One region of the Streptomyces similanensis genome, then DNA from elsewhere that is predicted to be linked to it. Evidence: riboswitches for the same ligand, from Rfam matches in the RefSeq annotation. Region 1 holds a riboswitch; each other region holds the start of a gene.
What was found. Region 1 has a riboswitch for cobalamin ahead of ABEB07_RS00230 ((2Fe-2S) ferredoxin domain-containing protein). Riboswitches for the same ligand answer to the same signal wherever they lie in the genome.

Region 1 (4,234 bases):
CCCACCGAACCCGCGTCCGCTCCCACGCACCCTCTCGTGCCCGACCCGCCGCACCTCCGCCGGGCCCGGGCGCTGTGGCTGAACGCCTACGGCATGTTCAGCGTCGGCGACCTGGCCGCCGCCGACGCGCTGAACACCCGCGCCCTCGCCCGTTTCGAGGCCGCGGCGGAGCGGTGGGGCGTCGCGGCGGCGCTCGGACTGCGCGCGGCGCTCGCCCTGGTCCGCGGCGACCTGGACCGACTGGCCCGCGACGGGGAGCGCAGCCGGGAGCTGTTCCGCGAACTGGGCGATCGTTGGGGCGAGTTGCAGAGCGTCTCGCCGCTCGCCGCGCTCGCCGAGATCAAGGGCGAGTACGGGCGGGCGGAGCACTGCCAGCGCGAAGGGCTCGTCATGGCGGAGGAGTTGGGTCTGCGCGCCGAGGTGTCGGCCCGGCTCTCCGGACTCGGCCGTCTCGCGCTGCTCGCCCGTGACTTCGGCCGGGCGCGCGCACTGCACCAGCGGGCCCGGCGTATCGCCGTCGAGCAGGGCTACAAGTACGGGGAGATCCACGCCGACATGGGGCTGGCCCTCGGCGCGCGGCGGCACGGCGACCTCGCCGAGGCCGAGACGCGCCTGCTGCGCATCCGCGACCACCACGCCGACGTCTCCTCCCCGGCGGGCGACCACCTCCTCCACGCCGAGCTGGGCTTCCTCGCCGAACTGCGCGGCGACGCCGGCCGCGCCGCCGCCCACCATCTGCGCGGCCTCGCGATCGCCCGCACACTGGACGAGCCGCGCGCCCTCGCGCTCTGCCTGGAGGGTCTCGCGGGCACGGCCGTCCTGGCCGGGGACCGCACCGGCGCCGTCCGCGCGGCCCGGCTCCTCGGCGCCGCCCACGCCGCGCGCCGTGACGCGGGCGCGCCGCTGCCGCCCGCCGAACGCGGCGACGTCGACCGCGTCACCGCGGCGGCGCGGGCCGTCCTGGGCGTACGCGCCTTCGACCAGGTGTTTGAAAAAGGCACGTCCCTGAGCCCGGCCGAGGCCGAGCGCCGGGCCCGCGCCGCACTGCCCCAGTCGGCGGACCGGACGGACCAGCCGGGCCGGGCGGACGCGACCGACCGGCCGGGTCAAGCGGCCTGACCAGCCTTGACCCTGTCTTTGCCACCTCTTCGTTGTAGTTGCGAGTCATGTGCAGAAACGTGGAATGCGCACACCGCACAGACACCCCGCACAGACACACCGCACAGACATCCCGCACAGTGAGGCCGGCACCCCCATGAGCACCGCCCCCGACTCCGCACCCCCGCGCCCGGCCGTCCCGGACGGCGGGCCGCGCCTGTCGTGGCACCGTGTCCGCGCGTCCATGACCCGCAAGGAGTGGGCCGGCGTCGGCGGTATGGCGGGCTTCGTCCTCGCCCTGCACGTCATCGGCTGGGGCACCCTGGTCGGGATCGTCGCCCCGGAGCACTACAGCCTGGGCACCAAGACCTTCGGCGTCGGCATCGGCGTCACCGCCTACACCCTCGGCATGCGGCACGCCTTCGACGCCGACCACATCGCCGCGATCGACAACACCACCCGCAAGCTGATGGGCGAGGGCAGGCGTCCGCTGTCGGTCGGCTTCTGGTTCTCCCTCGGCCACTCCTCGATCGTCTTCCTGCTCGCCCTCCTGCTCTCGCTGGGCGTCAAGGCGCTGGCGGGACCGGTGGAGGACGACGGCTCGACGCTGCACGCCGTCACCGGCTGGATCGGCACGACCGTCTCCGGGACCTTCCTCTACGCCATCGCGATCGTCAACCTGCTGATCATGGCCGGCATCTGGAAGGTGTTCCGGCAGATGCGCACCGGGCACTTCGACGAGGTTGCGCTCGAAGAGCAGTTGAACAACCGCGGCTTCATGAACCGCCTGCTGGGCCGGCTGACGAAGACGATCACCGAGCCGTGGCAGATGTACCCGCTGGGACTGCTCTTCGGCCTCGGCTTCGACACCGCGACCGAGATCGCCCTCCTCGTCCTGGCCGGGTCGGGAGCGGCCTCCGGGCTGCCCTGGTACGCCATCCTGTGCCTGCCCGTCCTGTTCGCGGCGGGCATGTCGCTGCTGGACACGATCGACGGCTCGTTCATGAACTTCGCCTACGGCTGGGCGTTCTCCAAGCCGGTCCGCAAGGTCTACTACAACCTCACGATGACCGGCCTGTCCGTCGCCGTCGCGCTCATCATCGGCACGGTCGAACTGCTCGGCCTGCTCGTCGACCAGGCGGGTCTGCACGGCGCGTTCTGGAACTGGATCGCGGGGCTCGACCTGAACGTCGTCGGCTACGTCATCGTCGGCCTGTTCTTCGCCACCTGGGCCGTCGCCATCGTGGTGTGGAAGACGGGCCGCATCGAGGAGAAGTGGGAGGCGGGCATGGCCCGCGCGACGGCGTCGGCCGAACCGGAGTGACCCGGCGGCCGGAGACCGACGGCGCTGATGCGATGATGACCGCCGACATGGGCGACGGCGGCCCGAGGAAGTCGGTGTGAATCCGACGCGGTCCCGCCACTGTGACCGGTGAGCGAGTTCCGGCAGGCCACTGCCCCCAGCGGGTGGGAAGGCGGGGCGAGCGGCGATCCGGGAGCCAGGAGACTCACGCGGTCGCCCCCTCGATCGACACCGGGGCGGATCTCCCCGGGAGGGGAGCGGTGCGGCGTGTCCGAACAGGGCGTGAGGGAGAGGGCGGGCGGCGAACCGGTGCCGTGCCGGATCGTCGTGTGCCGGGACTGCTGCTGCGGCAGTCCCAAGGTGCCGGGCGTCGACCACGCGGCGCAGACCGCCCGACTGCGGGCGGCGGCGCCGGTACGGATCTCCGACTGCCTCGACGTGTGCGACCAGGCCAACGTCGTCGTCGTACAGCCGTCCGCCGCAGGCCGGGCCGCCGGGGCGCGGCCGGTGTGGCTGGGGCTGGTCAACGACGCGGACGCGACCGAGGACATCGTCACCTGGGTGCGCGCCGGCGGCCCCGGCGTCGCGCCCCGGCCGGACATCCTCGACCTGTACGCCTTCACCCCGCCACGCCGCCGCACGGACCCCTGAAGCCGTGGCCGTACCCCGGACACCGCGCCGAGAAGACCGTCCGCGACCAGCGGGTGCACCAGACCAGGGAAGGAACCAACGAGAACATGCGCGTCATCGTGGCCCGCGGCCTGACGGAGGCGTTCGGATGAGCGCCACCGAGGCCCCCGTCCTCTTCCACACCGCCGGACGGGCCGCCCACATCACCCTCAACCGGCCCCGAGCCATCAACGCGCTCACCCACGAGATGGTGCGCCGCATCGACGCCGCGCTCACCGTCTGGGAGCACGATCCGGCGGTGGAGACCGTCGTCGTCAGCGGCGCGGGGGAGCGGGGTCTGTGCGCGGGCGGTGACATCCGCGCCATCCACGACGACGCCCGTGACGGCGACGGTTCGGCGGCCGCCGCGTTCTGGCGCGACGAGTACCGGCTCAACGCCCGGATCGCCCGCTACCCCAAGCCGTACGTCGCCCTCATGGACGGCATCGTGATGGGCGGCGGCGTCGGCGTCTCCGCGCACGGCAGCGTGCGGATCGTCACCGAGCGCTCCCGGATCGCCATGCCCGAGACCGGCATCGGCTTCGTCCCGGACGTCGGCGGCACCCACCTGCTGGCCCTCGCCCCGGGCGAACTGGGCACCCACCTCGCCCTGACCGGCGCGCAGATCGGCGCCGACGACGCCCTGCTGTGCGGCCTCGCCGACCACTACCTCCCCTCCACCCACCTCACCGACCTCCTCACCGACCTCGCCGACCTGCCCGTGCACGACGCCCTGGAACGCCACGTACAGCAGCCCGCGGAAGGCGAGTTGGCCGCCCGGCGGGAGTGGATCGACGCCTGCTACGCCGCCGACACCGTCGAGGAGATCGTCGACCGGCTGCGCGGCTACGGCGAACCGGCCGCCGAACAGACCGCGAAAACCCTGCTGACCAGGTCGCCCACCTCCCTGAAGGTGACCCTCGCCGCGCTGCGCCGGGCCCGCCGCCTCGGCTCGCTGGAGCGGGTCCTCGACCAGGAGTACCGCGTCTCCCGCGCCTGCCTGCGCGGCCCCGACCTGGTGGAGGGCATCCGCGCCCAGGTCATCGACAAGGACCGCGACCCGCACTGGTCGCCGCGGACCCTGGCCGAGGTCCCGGAGGCCGACGTCGAGCGTTTCTTCGCACCCCTCGGCGACCGGGAACTCGGGCTGGCCTCGTCCTGAGG
Region 2 (4,234 bases), on a different contig from region 1:
CCTCGCGGGCGGCGAACTCAAGGACGGCGGCGACATGTTCGCCGTGCTCGACGGGGACGGCGGCCGGGTCCCAGTGCGCGTCCTCCATCGCCTTCACCAGGGCCCGCGCCTGCTCCTCGGCCGCGTCGGCCGTCGTGCGGGTCGCGGCGGACTCGTCCAGGCCGAGGGCCTCGCGCAGACCGGGGAGGGCGGTGGTGCCGCCCCAGATCTGGCGGGCGCGCAGGATGGCGAGGACGAGGTTGACGCGGTCCTCGCCGGCGGGCGCGGTGCCGAGGACGTGGAGGCCGTCGCGGATCTGGGCGTCCTTGACCTCGCAGAGCCAGCCGTCGACGTGGAGGAGGAAGTCGTCGAAGCCGTCGTCGTCGGGGCGGTCGTCCAGGCCGAGATCGTGGTCGAGGCGGGCGGCCTGGATGAGGGTCCAGATCTGGGCGCGGATGGCGGGCAGCTTGGCCGGGTCCATGGCGGAGATCTGTGCGTACTCGTCGAGGAGTTGTTCCAGCCGTGCGATGTCGCCGTAGGAGTCGGCGCGGGCCATGGGCGGGACGAGGTGGTCGACGAGGGTCGCGTGGGCGCGGCGTTTGGCCTGGGTGCCTTCGCCGGGGTCGTTGACCAGGAAGGGGTAGACCAGGGGGAGGTCGCCGAGGGCGGCGTCGGGGCCGCAGGCGGCGGAGAGGCCGGCGTTCTTGCCGGGCAGCCATTCCAGGTTGCCGTGCTTGCCGAGGTGGATCATCGCGTCGGCGCCGAAGCCGCCGTCGGTCTGCGGGGCGGCGATCCACCGGTAGGCGGCCAGGTAGTGGTGGGACGGCGGGAGGTCGGGGTCGTGGTAGATGGCGATCGGGTTCTCGCCGAAGCCGCGCGGGGGCTGGATGAGGATGAGCAGGTTGCCGAAGCGCAGGGCCGCCAGGACGATGTCGCCCTCCTTGTCGCGGCTGCGGTCGACGAACATCTCGCCGGGCGGCGGGCCCCAGTGCTCCTCCACCGCCGTGCGCAGGCTCTCGGGCAGGGTCGCGAACCAGCGGCGGTAGTCGGCGGCCGGGATGCGCACCGGGTTGCGCGCCAACTGCTCCTCGGTGAGCCAGTCCTGGTCGTGGCCGCCCGCCTCGATGAGCGCGCGGATCAGTTCGTCGCCGTCGCCCGAGGCCAGGCCGGGGACGTCGACCCCGCCGAAGTCGTATCCCTCGTCCCGCAGGCGGCGCAGCAGGGCGACGGCGCTGGCGGGGGTGTCCAGGCCGACGGCGTTGCCGATGCGGGAGTGCTTGGTCGGGTAGGCGGACAGGACGAGGGCGAGACGCTTGCGGACGGGCGGGATGTGGCGAAGCCGGGCGTGGCGTACGGCGATTCCGGCGACGCGGGCGGATCGCTCGGGGTCGGCGACGTAGGCGGGCAGGCCGTCGGCGTCGATCTCCTTGAAGGAGAACGGCACGGTGATCAGGCGGCCGTCGAACTCGGGCACGGCGATCTGGCTGGCCGCGTCGAGCGGGGAGACGCCCTCGTCGTTCTCCTCCCATGTCGTGCGCGAGCTGGTCAGGCACAGGGCCTGCAGGATCGGGACGTCCAGCGCGGTGAGCGCGCCGGCGTCCCAGGACTCGTCGTCCTGCCCGGCCGACGCCTCGGCGGGCCTGGTGCCGCCGGCCGCCAGCACGGTGGTGACGATCACGTCGGCGGCGCGCAGTTCGTCGATCAGCTCCGGCTCGGGGGCGCGCAGGGAGGCGACGTAGAGGGGCAGCGGGCGGCCGCCCGCGTCCTCGACGGCGTCGCACAGGGCGTGGACGAAGGCCGTGTTGCCGCTCATGTGGTGGGCGCGGTAGTAGAGCACGGCGACGGTCGGGCCGTCTGCCTTCGGCTCCGGGCGCTGCAAGGGTCCCCAGGAGGGGGCGGGGGCGGGCGCGTCGAATCCGTGGCCGGTGAGCAGCACCGTGTCGGAGAGGAACCGGGCCAGGTGTTCCAGGTTGGCGGGGCCGCCGTGGGCGAGGTAGGCGTGTGCCTCGGCGGCGATGCCGATGGGGACGGTGGAAGCGGCCATCAGCTGCGCGTCGGGGGCCTGTTCACCGGTGAGGACGATGACCGGGCGCCCGTCCGCGAGGAGCAGGTCCAAGCCGTCCTGCCAGGCTCGGATCCCGCCGAGAAGGCGAACGACGACGAGCCCGACGCCGTCGAGGAGGGCCGGAAGCCGGTCCAGCGGAAGTCGGGCCGGGTTGGCGAAGCGGTAGGCGACCGGGCCGCCGGCCGCGCGGGCGCTGAGCAGGTCGGTGTCGGAGGTCGACAGGAGCAGGATGTCGCGGGCGTGCGGGGCACGCTCCCCGGACGGAGTGGGCATGCGTCGCCTGGCCTTCCTCGGGGTCCGCGCCCCGGGCGGTGTGGAATGAGTCACCCCGTCGGGCAGAGCCGACCCGGGAAAGGGAGTTCCTGACTCGCCCGGCCTTCGAGGGGCCGGGCTCACAGTGGCGGGACCGTGCCGGATTCACACCGGCTTCCTCCCCTGTCGCCGTGCGGGCGATCGGTGGACCGGGTGATCCACCGGGGATCATAGTAAGGGTCACGGAATGCGCGCAGGGCGTACATCGGGTGTGATCGTAGGTATGCTCACCGCCATGCCCACGGCAATGCCTCCTTCGTCGTCCCAGGCCACACCGGCCGCGCGGGACCGCGGTGACGCGTGCCCCGGGACGCTGCGGCTGCACACGGCGGACGACGGAGCGCTGGCCCGTGTCCGGCTGCCCGGCGGCGTACTGACCGCGGATCAGGCGCGGGCTCTCGGCGACGCCGCGCGCCGGCTGGGCGACGGCGATCTGCACCTGACCTCGCGAGGCAATGTGCAGCTGCGCGGACTGGCACAGGGGTGCGGTGCGGAACTGGCGGCCGTGCTGGACTCGGCCGGGCTGCTGCCCTCGTGGGAGCACGAACGGGTGCGGAACATCGTCGCCTCGCCGCTGTCCGGCCTCGACGGCGGTGGTCTGCGGGACGTACGGCCCTGGCTGACGGCCCTGGACGCCGCGTTGTGCGCGAGTGACACCGCGACGGGCCTGTCGGGGCGGTTCCTGTTCGCCTTGGACGACGGGCGCGGTGACGTGGCCGCACTCGGTGCGGACGTCACCGTGCGCGCGGTCGCGGAAACGGGGGCGTGGCTCGCCCCCGGGTCGGTCCGCGTGGCCGCCGGGGACACGGCACGCGCGGCGCTGGCGGCCGCCGAGGCGTTCCTCGACGCGGCGCGCTCGCAGGGAGCACGAGCCTGGCGGATTTCCGAACTCATGCTGCCCGAGGGTGAGATGGACCGCCTGGTGCGCGATCGCCTGACTGCTGAGGGGATCGGCCACGAGGAGTCGCCCCAGCCGGCCGGCGTCCTCGACGGCCCGCGGCCAGGTGTCGTCGAAGGTGCGCTGTCCGTGCACGTGCCGCTGGGGAGGCTCTCGGCCCGACAGTGGGACGAGCTGGCCCGTGTGTGCGTGACCGAGCTGCGGCTGACGCCCTGGCGCGGTGTCGTCGTTCCCCTGGGGAACGCGTCCGCGGCACAGGCGGCCGAGACGTTCGCCCGTCTCGGCGCGGCCGGCCTGGTGACCGATCCCTCCTCTCCCTGGCTCGGCGTGGGCGCGTGCGTCGGCCGCCCCGGATGCGCCAAGGCGCACGCCGACGTACGGGCGGACGCGGCGCTGTCGCTGGAAGCGACCGACGGTGTCGGCCTCCCCGTGTACTGGTCCGGGTGCGAACGGCGCTGCGGTCACCCCCGCGGCGACCACGTCGACGTGGTCGCGACACCGGGCGGGGGTTACCGCGTGTCGGCCGCCACGACCGACCGGAGAGCGCGGACCGTTCCCACCGCCCGACCCGCCCTGATACGCGCCGCCCTGGCGGCGATCACCTCATGAACCGCACGACGACCGAGAGCAGCGAGAAGAACACCGTGACCACCCACGTCTACGAGAAGGACGGCGCGGCCATCTACCGCCAGTCCTTCGCCACCATCCGCGCCGAGGCTGACCTCGCGCACCTGCCCGCGGACGTCGGTCAGGTCGCGGTGCGCATGATCCACGCCTGCGGGATGGTGGACCTAGTCCGGGACCTGTCCTACTCGCCCTCGGTGGTGTCCCGGGCCCGCGAGGCGCTGCGCGCCGGGGCGCCGATCCTGTGCGACGTGCAGATGGTGGCCAGCGGCGTCACCCGCAAGCGGCTGCCCGTCGGCAACGACGTGCTGTGCACGCTGTCCGACCCGGCCGTCCCGGAGCTGGCCGCGAAGCTC
Region 3 (4,234 bases), on a different contig from region 1:
CAGCGTCTCGCGCAGCGCGGGCTCGTCCACCTGGATGACCGAGGTCCCGGCCGCCTCCAGGTCCCCGACCTCGTCGCGCAGGGCGAGGGCGACCTGCCGCGCGGTGTCGCCGAGAGGCTGGTCGTCGCGGACGAAGGACCAGGCGAGCATGGTGACCGGCCCGGTGAGCATGCCCTTGACGGGGCGGTCGCTCAGCGACTGGGCGTAGGACGTCCAGCGCACGGTCATGGACTCGGGGCGGGAGATGTCGCCGGCCAGGATCGGCGGACGCACGTACCGGGTGCCGTAGGACTGCACCCAGCCGTGCTGGGTGGCGAGGTAGCCGGTCAGCTGCTCGGCGAAGTACTGGACCATGTCGTTGCGTTCGGGCTCGCCGTGCACCAGGACGTCGATGCCGGTCTTCTCCTGGAAGGAGACGACCTCCTGGATCTCCGCCTTGATGCGCTCCTCGTACCCGGCGGTGTCGAGGCGTCCGGCGCGCAGATCGGCGCGGGCGGTGCGCAGTTCGGCGGTCTGCGGGAACGAGCCGATCGTCGTCGTGGGCAGCAGCGGCAGCCCGAGGTGGGCGCGCTGCGCCGCGGCCCGCTCGGCGTACGGCTGGGAGCGGCGCGCGTCGGCGTCCGTCACGGCCGCGGAGCGGGCCCGCACGGCGGGGTCGCGCGTGATCGGCGAGCCCGCGCGGGAGGCCAGGTCGGCGCGGTTGGCGGCCAGTTCGCCGCTGATGCTGTCGGTGCCCTGGGCGAGGCCCTTGGCGAGGGTGACGATCTCGGCGGTCTTCTGCCGGGCGAAGGCGAGCCAGCGGCGGATCTGCGGTTCGATGTCCCGCTCGGCGGCGGCGTCCAGCGGCACGTGCAGCAGCGAGCAGGAGGCGGCGACGTCGACCCGGTCGGCCAGGCCCAGCAGGGTGCCGAGCGTGGACAGCGACTTCTGGAGGTCGTTGATCCAGATGTTGCGGCCGTTGACGACACCGGCCACCAGGCGCTTGCCGGGCAGCCCGCCGACGGCGGCCAGGGCGTCCAGGTTGGCGGCGGCGGCCTCGGTGAAGTCCAGCGCGAGACCCTCGACCGGCGCCTTGGCCAGCAGGGGCAGGGCGTCGCCGAGGCGGTCGAAGTAGGACGCCACCAGCAGCTTGGGCCGGTCGGTGAGGGCGCCGAGGTCGCGGTAGGCGCGCTCGGCGGCGTTCAGCTCGGCCGGGGTGCGGTCCTGGACCAGCGCGGGCTCGTCCAGCTGCACCCACTCGGCGCCGGCCGCGCGCAGGTCGGCGATCACCTCGGCGTAGACGGGCAGCAGCCGGTCCAGCAGGGTGAGCGGCTCGAAGTCGGCGGGCACGCCGGGCGCGGGCTTGGCGAGCAGCAGGTACGTGACGGGGCCGACCAGCACGGGCCGGGCCGTCAGGCCCTGGGCGAGGGCCTCCTTCAGCTCGGCGACCTGCTTCGCGGAGTCGGCCGCGAAGACGGTGTCCGGGCCGAGTTCGGGCACCAGGTAGTGGTAGTTGGTGTCGAACCACTTGGTCATCTCCAGCGGAGCGACCTCCTGGGTGCCGCGGGCCATGGCGAAGTAGCCGTCCAAGGCGTCCGCGTCGACGGCGGCGCGGTGCCGCTCGGGGATCGCGCCCACCATGACGGTGGCGTCGAGGACGTGGTCGTAGTACGAGAAGTCACCGGTGGGCACCTCGTGGACGCCGGCCTCGGCGAGCCGGCGCCAGTTGCGGCGCCGGAGTCCGGCGGCGGTGTCCTGGAGGGCGTCAGCGGTGACGCGGCCCTTCCAGTAGCCCTCGACGGCCTTCTTCAGTTCCCGGTTCTGGCCCTGGCGGGGGTAGCCGTACACGGTGGCCCGTGCTGCCGCGGCTGCGGACTTCGTGGTCACGGAGATCTCCTTCACGAGATGAATCCCTGAGACCCGGCGACAGGACGAGAGCGCGAAGGGGTGACGAACCGGACGGCGGCGACCCCGCGCGGCACAAGCACGGCCGTTCCGTCCGGTGTGTACGCCGACCCGCCCACGAGGTCACCGGGATGTCCGCGCACGGAACGGTCCGCACGCGGGCAGTTGGCAGGTCTTCGGACTCGCGGGCACGCCCTCCTCGCCGGAGGACACCTACTGGCCGTCGCTTCCCAGGCCCGCTCGGACCCAGTGCGTATGACGGCGGTCGTTCCCGCTCACCGCTGCGGGGCAGTCCCGGATTCCCACCGGGTTCCCTCTTGCGACACCCCGCCTGGCGGACGGGGCGAACCAGCTGCTGCCGTCAGCCTACGGGGTGTCGCCGAGAAAGGAAGAACGCCGTCCAGAATCCGGAAGACGGTGCGGAGCACGGCGAACGAGGTACGCGGAGCACGGCGAACGAGACACGGGGCAGGGGCGGCAAGCGCCGCACCAGCGCTTCCCGCCCCCGCCCCACGGACCGCGGGGACCCTCACCCCCGCGGCGGTGCGGGCCCCTCAGCCCGCGCCGTACCAGGCCCTCAGCCCCTGGTCGCAGTCGTACCAGGCCCTCAGCCCCGGTCGTAGGTGTGGAACCCCCGGCCGGTCTTGCGGCCCAGCAGCCCCGCCTCCACCATCCGCTGGAGCAGCGGCGGCGGCGCGTACAGGGGTTCACGGAACTCGTCGTAGAGCGACTCGGCGATCGAGGCGACGGTGTCCAGGCCGATCAGGTCGGCGAGCTTGAGCGGACCCATGGGGTGGGCGCACCCCAGCTCCATGCCCGCGTCGATGTCGGCGGCCGTGGCGAACCCGGACTCCGCCATCCGGACCGCGGCGAGCAGATAGGGGACGAGCAGCGCGTTGACGACGAAGCCGGCCCGGTCCTGGGAGCGGACGACCGTCTTGCCGAGCGTGCGGGCCGCGAAGTCCTCGATGCGGGCCGTCGTCGCGGCCGAGGTGTGCAGCGAGGTCACCACCTCGACCAGCGGCAGCACCGGGACGGGGTTGAAGAAGTGCAGGCCCACCACCCGGTCCGCGCGGCCGGTCGCCATCCCGAGCCGCATCACCGGCAGGGAGGAGGTGTTGGTGGCCAGGACGGCCGCCGGGTCCTCGACGATCTTGTCGAGGGCGGCGAAGACCTCGGTCTTGGCGTCCGGGTTCTCGACGACGGCCTCGATGACGAGCTGCCGGTCGGCGAGGTCGTCCAGGCTGCCGGTGAACACCGTCCGGGCGAGCGCCTCCCGGGCCGCCGCCCGCTCCAGCTTCCCGCGCCGTACCGCCCGGTCGAGTGAGGCGGCCACCCGGTCCCGCGCCGTGCGGGCGGCGACCGCGTCCACCTCGCAGACCACGGTGTCGAGCCCGGCCCGCGCGCACACCTCGGCGATGCCGGCGCCCATCTGCCCGCCGCCGACGACGCCGACGCGTGCGACGCCCGCGCTCACGCCGGCACCGCCGTCCGGCGCACCAGGTGGCGGCTGTAGGCGTCCGGGGTGAAGAACAGCGGCAACTCGCCCGCCATCGCCGTGCGTTCGAACAGGGCGCGGATCTCGTCCACCGGCGCCCACGGGTACTCCGCGCCCAGCGCGGCGATCTCGTCGTCCAGCAGCCGCAGCACCGTCTCGCGTGCGATCACCCGGTGCCGCAGCCACTGCCAGATCTGCACCCGGGCGATCTCGGCGGTGGCCGCGTCCTCCATCAGGCCGTCGATGGCGACCGCGCCCTGTCCGCGCAGCCAGGCGGCGAAGTAGCGCACCGCCACGAAGACGTTGGTGCGCACTCCCTCCGGGGTCGGCGGGCCGCTGATCCGGCGCACCGACAGCAGCTCGGCGGCGCTCACCGCCACGTCGTCGCGGGTGCGGTCGAGCTGGTGCGGCCGGTCGCCGAGGACGTCGTCGAACGCCTGGCGGCACACCGGGACCAGACCCGGATGGGCCACCCAGGAGCCGTCGAAGCCGTCCTCGGCCTCCCGCTCCTTGTCCAGGCGCACCGTGGCGAGCGCGGCCTCGTGCGCGGCCGGGTCGCCGCCCGGCACCTGCGCGGCCATGCCGCCGATGGCGTGCGCGCCGCGCCGGTGGCAGGTGCGTACGAGGAGTTCGGTGTACGCCCGCAGGAACGGCGCGGTCATGGTCACCCGCGCGCGGTCCGGCAGGAGGAAGTCGGTGCGGTGGCCGAAGGTCTTGATCAGGCTGAACAGGTAGTCCCAGCGGCCCGCGTTCAACCCCGCGCTGTGCTCGCGCAGTTCGTGGAGGATCTCCTCCATCTCGAAGGCGGCGGTGATCGTCTCGATCAGGACGGTGGCGCGGATCGTGCCCCGC
Region 4 (4,234 bases), on a different contig from region 1:
GTGATTCTCTGCGCGGGCCTGGCCATCGCGGCCGGCACCTACATCGGCGGCTGGCGCATCATCCGCACCATGGGCTCGGGCCTGACCGACCTCCGGCCGCAGCAGGGCTTCGCCGCCCAGACCAGCTCGGCCGCCGCCATCCTGGCCTCCTCCCACCTGGGCTTCTCCCTGTCCACCACGCACGTCGTCTCCGGTTCGGTGATGGGCGCGGGTCTGGGCCGCAAGGGCGGCGTGGTCCGCTGGTCCACCGCGGGCCGGATGGCCATCGCCTGGGTGCTGACGCTGCCCGCCGCCGCGCTGGTGGGCGCGGGCGCGGAGGCCGTGACGGGCCTCGGCGACTGGGGCACCGCGCTCGTCGCCGTGTTCCTCGTCGCCTCCTCCGCGGCGATCTGGAAGATCTCCCGCCGCCAGGTCGTCGACCACACCAACGTCACCGGCGCCGGGTCCGAGGAGCCGGCCGGCGTGGTGACCCAGGCGATCGCCGCCGTGGCGCCGCCCCCGGCCGCCCCGGTCCCCGGGATCCCGGCCCAGGCCGTCGGCGCCCCCGCCGCGGCGTTCGCCGCCCCGCTCGGCGCGGTCCCGGCCACGGCCGCCGGCCTGCTCACCGAGGACCTCGCGGCGACCATCCCGGCGCCGGCGTCCGCGCCCCGTATCGACCCGACGCCGTCGGCGACCCCCGCGAGCGCGGCGGTACCGCCGGCCGCGACCGTCTGAGTCCCGCACACCGGTCCCCCAAGGAAGCATCACCATGAAGATCGACTGGGCAGCCCTCGGCTCCGTCTTCGGCGTCAGCCTCGTGGCCACCGTGGGCCTGGTGGCCCTGTTCACCCTCGGCATCGCCGGCCTCTCCCGCCGTGAGCGGGCGGTGGCCACCGGTGCGGGCGGCGGGACGCTCGCCGTCACCGGCGCCTACGTCTGCTTCGCGGCGTGCGCCGCCGCGGTGGGCTACGGCATCTACCTGATCATGGGCAAGGGCTGACCCCGGGCCGGTCACCGCCGCGGCCGACGCCGCCGCCCCGACCGGCCCCTCAGCCTCCTCCCCCGCCCCGTGCAGGGACCGCCACCCAGCGGCCCGCGCGGGGCGGAGCCTTGTCCGGGGCGGGCCCGCGTCGAAGGGGTGGGAGGTGCGGGAGCGGCGGGGTGGGAGGCGCGGGACGACGGGTGCGCGGGCGCGCGCCGGGGCACGCCGGGGCACGCCGTCGCGCGGGGCCGGTGTGGGCCTCATCTCAGTCGTACGACGCAGGTCAACGGCAAGTTGACGGGTGTTCGCGGGGCGTGGTGGACTGCCGGGGCCATGTACGGCGGCAGGAGAGGAAGCCCGGTGCGAATCCGGCGCGGTCCCGCCACTGTGACCGGGGAGGAAACCCCCGGGAGCCAGGAACTCTCACCGCCGGTCTCGTCGAACCAGGGCGTGGACACCCTGAGTGAGGACATATCGCCATGCGCGGCTGCCGACCGAGAGTCACCAGCGACGACCCCCTGACCGTCCTCGCGGCGGGCTGACCCGATGGGTGCCGAGCGCGTCTTCGCGTACGGCGCCGCCGCCGGCCTCCTCGGCGACCTCCTCCTCGGCGATCCGCGCCGCGGGCACCCGGTCGCCGCGTTCGGCCGTGCCGCGGGCGCCGTGGAACGCGTGCTGTGGCGGGACCACCGCGGGTGGGGCGCTCTGCACACCGCGGTGTGCGCGGGCGGCGCCGCCGCGCTGGGCGCCGTCGCCGCCCGCGCCGTACGCACCTCCCCCACCGCCTCCGCCGCCCTGACCGGCGTCGCCACCTGGGCCGTCGTGGGCGGGACCTCGCTGGCCCACGAGGCCCGCGCCATCGGCCGCGCGCTGGAGTCCGGCGACATCGAGGCCGCCCGGGCGCGGCTGCCGCACCTGTGCGGGCGCGACCCGCAGGCGCTGGACGCCGACGGGATCGCCCGCGCCGTGGTCGAGTCCGTCGCCGAGAACACCTCCGACGCGGTGGTCGGCGCGCTCACCTGGGGCGCCGTCGCGGGCGTGCCGGGTCTGCTCGGGTTCCGCGCGGTCAACACGCTCGACGCGATGGTCGGCCACAAGTCGCCCCGCCACCTGCGCTACGGCTGGGCCTCCGCCCGGCTGGACGACGTGGCCGGCTGGCCGGGCGCGCGGCTGACCGCCGTCCTCGCCACCGTGGCCGGCGGCGATCCGCGCGGGGCCGTACGGGCCTGGCGCGCCGACGCCGGCCGGCATCCGAGCCCCAACGCCGGGCCGGTCGAGGCGTCCTTCGCCGGGGCGCTCGGCGTGCGCCTGGGCGGCACGCTGTCGTACGCGGGGCGGGTGGAGCACCGGCCGGTGCTCAACGGCGGCGGACGCGCCGTCCGGGCGGCCGACATCGACCGGGCCGTACGCCTCTCCCGGCGCGTGAGCTGGCTCGCGCTCGGCGCCTGCGCCGGCGCGCGCCTGCTGGGCGCCCGTCTCCCGCGCACCCCGGCGGCGAGCGGCCTCCGTTCGGCCCCCGCACCGGGCGGCGGTCGCCGCCCGCGCACCCCCGTGACGAAGGGACGTACCTCATGAGCGGCGGTCTGCTCGTCGCCGGAACCACCTCCGACGCCGGGAAGAGCGTCGTCACGGCCGGGATCTGCCGGTGGCTGGTGCGCCAGGGCGTCAAGGTCGCGCCGTTCAAGGGGCAGAACATGTCCCTGAACTCCTTCGTCACCCGCGAGGGCGCCGAGATCGGCCGGGCGCAGGCCATGCAGGCGCAGGCGTGCCGGATCGAGCCGACCGCGCTGATGAACCCGGTGCTGCTCAAGCCGGGCGGCGAGCAGAGCAGCCAGGTGGTGCTGCTGGGCAAGCCGGTCGGCGAGCTGAGCGCCCGCGGCTACCACGGCGGGCGCCAGCAGAAACTGCTGGGCACCGTGCTGGACTGCCTGGCCGAGCTGCGGGGCGCGTACGACGCGGTGATCTGCGAGGGGGCGGGCAGCCCGGCGGAGATCAACCTGCGCCGCACCGACATCGTCAACATGGGCATCGCGCGCGGCGCGCGGCTGCCGGTGCTCGTGGTCGGCGACATCGACCGCGGCGGCGTCTTCGCCTCCTTCTTCGGCACCCTCGCCCTGCTGTCCCCCGAGGACCAGGAGCTGGTCGCGGGGTTCCTCGTCAACAAGTTCCGCGGCGACGTCACCCTGCTCGAACCGGGCCTCGACATGCTGCGCGGGCTGACCGGACGGCACACCTACGGCGTGCTGCCGTTCCGGCACGGGCTCGGCATCGACGAGGAGGACGGTCTCCGGGTCTCCCTGCGCGGCGCCGTGCGGGAGTCGGTCGTCGCCCCGCCGGTCGGCGAGGACGTGCTGCGCGTCGCCGTGTGCGCGATCCCGCTGATGTCCAACTTCACCGACGTGGACGCGCTGGCCGCCGAACCGGGCGTCGTGGTGCGGTTCGTGGACCGCCCGGAGGAACTGGCCGACGCGGACCTGGTCGTGGTCCCCGGCACCCGCGGCACGGTCCGCGCCCTGCGGTGGCTGCGGGAGCGGGGCCTCGCGGACGCCCTGGCGCGCCGGGCCGCCGAGGGACGGCCGGTGCTCGGCGTCTGCGGCGGCTTCCAGATGCTCGGCGAGCGCATCGAGGACGAGGTCGAGTCGCGCGCCGGCGCGGTCGACGGCCTCGGACTGCTGCCCGTGCGGGTGCGGTTCGCCCGCGAGAAGACCCTCACCCGGCCGGCCGGCCGGGCCCTCGGCGAGCCGGTCGAGGGGTACGAGATCCACCACGGGGTGGCCACCGTCGAGGGCGGAGACGCGTTCATCTGCGATGACGATGGACACAGCCTGGACGGCTGCCGGGTCGGCGCGGTGTGGGGCACGCACTGGCACGGCTCGCTGGAGTCGGACGGCTTCCGGCGCGCGTTCCTGCGCGAGGTGGCCGCCGCCGCGGGCCGCCGCTTCATCCCCGCGCCGGACACCTCGTTCGCCGCGCTGCGCGAAGCGCAGCTGGACCGGCTCGGCGACCTGATCGAACAGCACGCGGACACGGACGCGCTGTGGCGGCTCATCGAGTCCGGCGCGCCGCAAGGACTGCCTTTCATTCCACCGGGAGCGCCCGCATGAGCACAGTGTTGTTGTTGTCGACCGCCGACACCGATCTGCTGGCGGCCCGGGCCTCCGGCGCCTCCTACCGGATCGGCAACCCGACCCGGGTGGACGTGGCCGGCGAGCTGCCCGCGCTGCTGGACGGCGCGGACGTCGCCGTCGTACGGCTGCTCGGCGGCAAGCGGGC

Region 2: linked by a shared signal. The riboswitch ahead of cobN (cobaltochelatase subunit CobN) and the one ahead of ABEB07_RS00230 ((2Fe-2S) ferredoxin domain-containing protein) in region 1 are both predicted to bind cobalamin.
Region 3: linked by a shared signal. The riboswitch ahead of metE (5-methyltetrahydropteroyltriglutamate--homocysteine S-methyltransferase) and the one ahead of ABEB07_RS00230 ((2Fe-2S) ferredoxin domain-containing protein) in region 1 are both predicted to bind cobalamin.
Region 4: linked by a shared signal. The riboswitch ahead of ABEB07_RS21755 (cobalamin biosynthesis protein) and the one ahead of ABEB07_RS00230 ((2Fe-2S) ferredoxin domain-containing protein) in region 1 are both predicted to bind cobalamin.

Annotation. Positions count from the first base shown of each region.
Region 1 covers NZ_BAABKC010000001.1:50,228-54,461, reverse strand. Annotated here, with positions in the region: gene ABEB07_RS00240 (AfsR/SARP family transcriptional regulator) at 1-1,119, shown strand, start outside; gene nicT (Nickel transporter NicT) at 1,256-2,422, shown strand; cobalamin riboswitch at 2,487-2,608, shown strand; gene ABEB07_RS00230 ((2Fe-2S) ferredoxin domain-containing protein) at 2,669-3,052, shown strand; gene ABEB07_RS00225 (enoyl-CoA hydratase/isomerase family protein) at 3,180-4,232, shown strand.
Region 2 covers NZ_BAABKC010000067.1:14,600-18,833, forward strand. Annotated here, with positions in the region: gene cobN (cobaltochelatase subunit CobN) at 1-2,317, opposite strand, end outside; cobalamin riboswitch at 2,381-2,534, opposite strand; gene cobG (precorrin-3B synthase) at 2,580-3,863, shown strand; gene ABEB07_RS22590 (precorrin-8X methylmutase) at 3,860-4,234, shown strand, end outside.
Region 3 covers NZ_BAABKC010000037.1:254,700-258,933, forward strand. Annotated here, with positions in the region: gene metE (5-methyltetrahydropteroyltriglutamate--homocysteine S-methyltransferase) at 1-1,866, opposite strand, end outside; cobalamin riboswitch at 2,035-2,252, opposite strand; gene ABEB07_RS12525 (3-hydroxybutyryl-CoA dehydrogenase) at 2,492-3,361, opposite strand; gene aceB (malate synthase A) at 3,358-4,234, opposite strand, start outside.
Region 4 covers NZ_BAABKC010000064.1:54,649-58,882, reverse strand. Annotated here, with positions in the region: gene ABEB07_RS21765 (inorganic phosphate transporter) at 1-714, shown strand, start outside; gene ABEB07_RS21760 (hypothetical protein) at 749-979, shown strand; cobalamin riboswitch at 1,263-1,403, shown strand; gene ABEB07_RS21755 (cobalamin biosynthesis protein) at 1,508-2,536, shown strand; gene ABEB07_RS21750 (cobyric acid synthase) at 2,533-4,065, shown strand; gene cobN (cobaltochelatase subunit CobN) at 4,062-4,234, shown strand, end outside.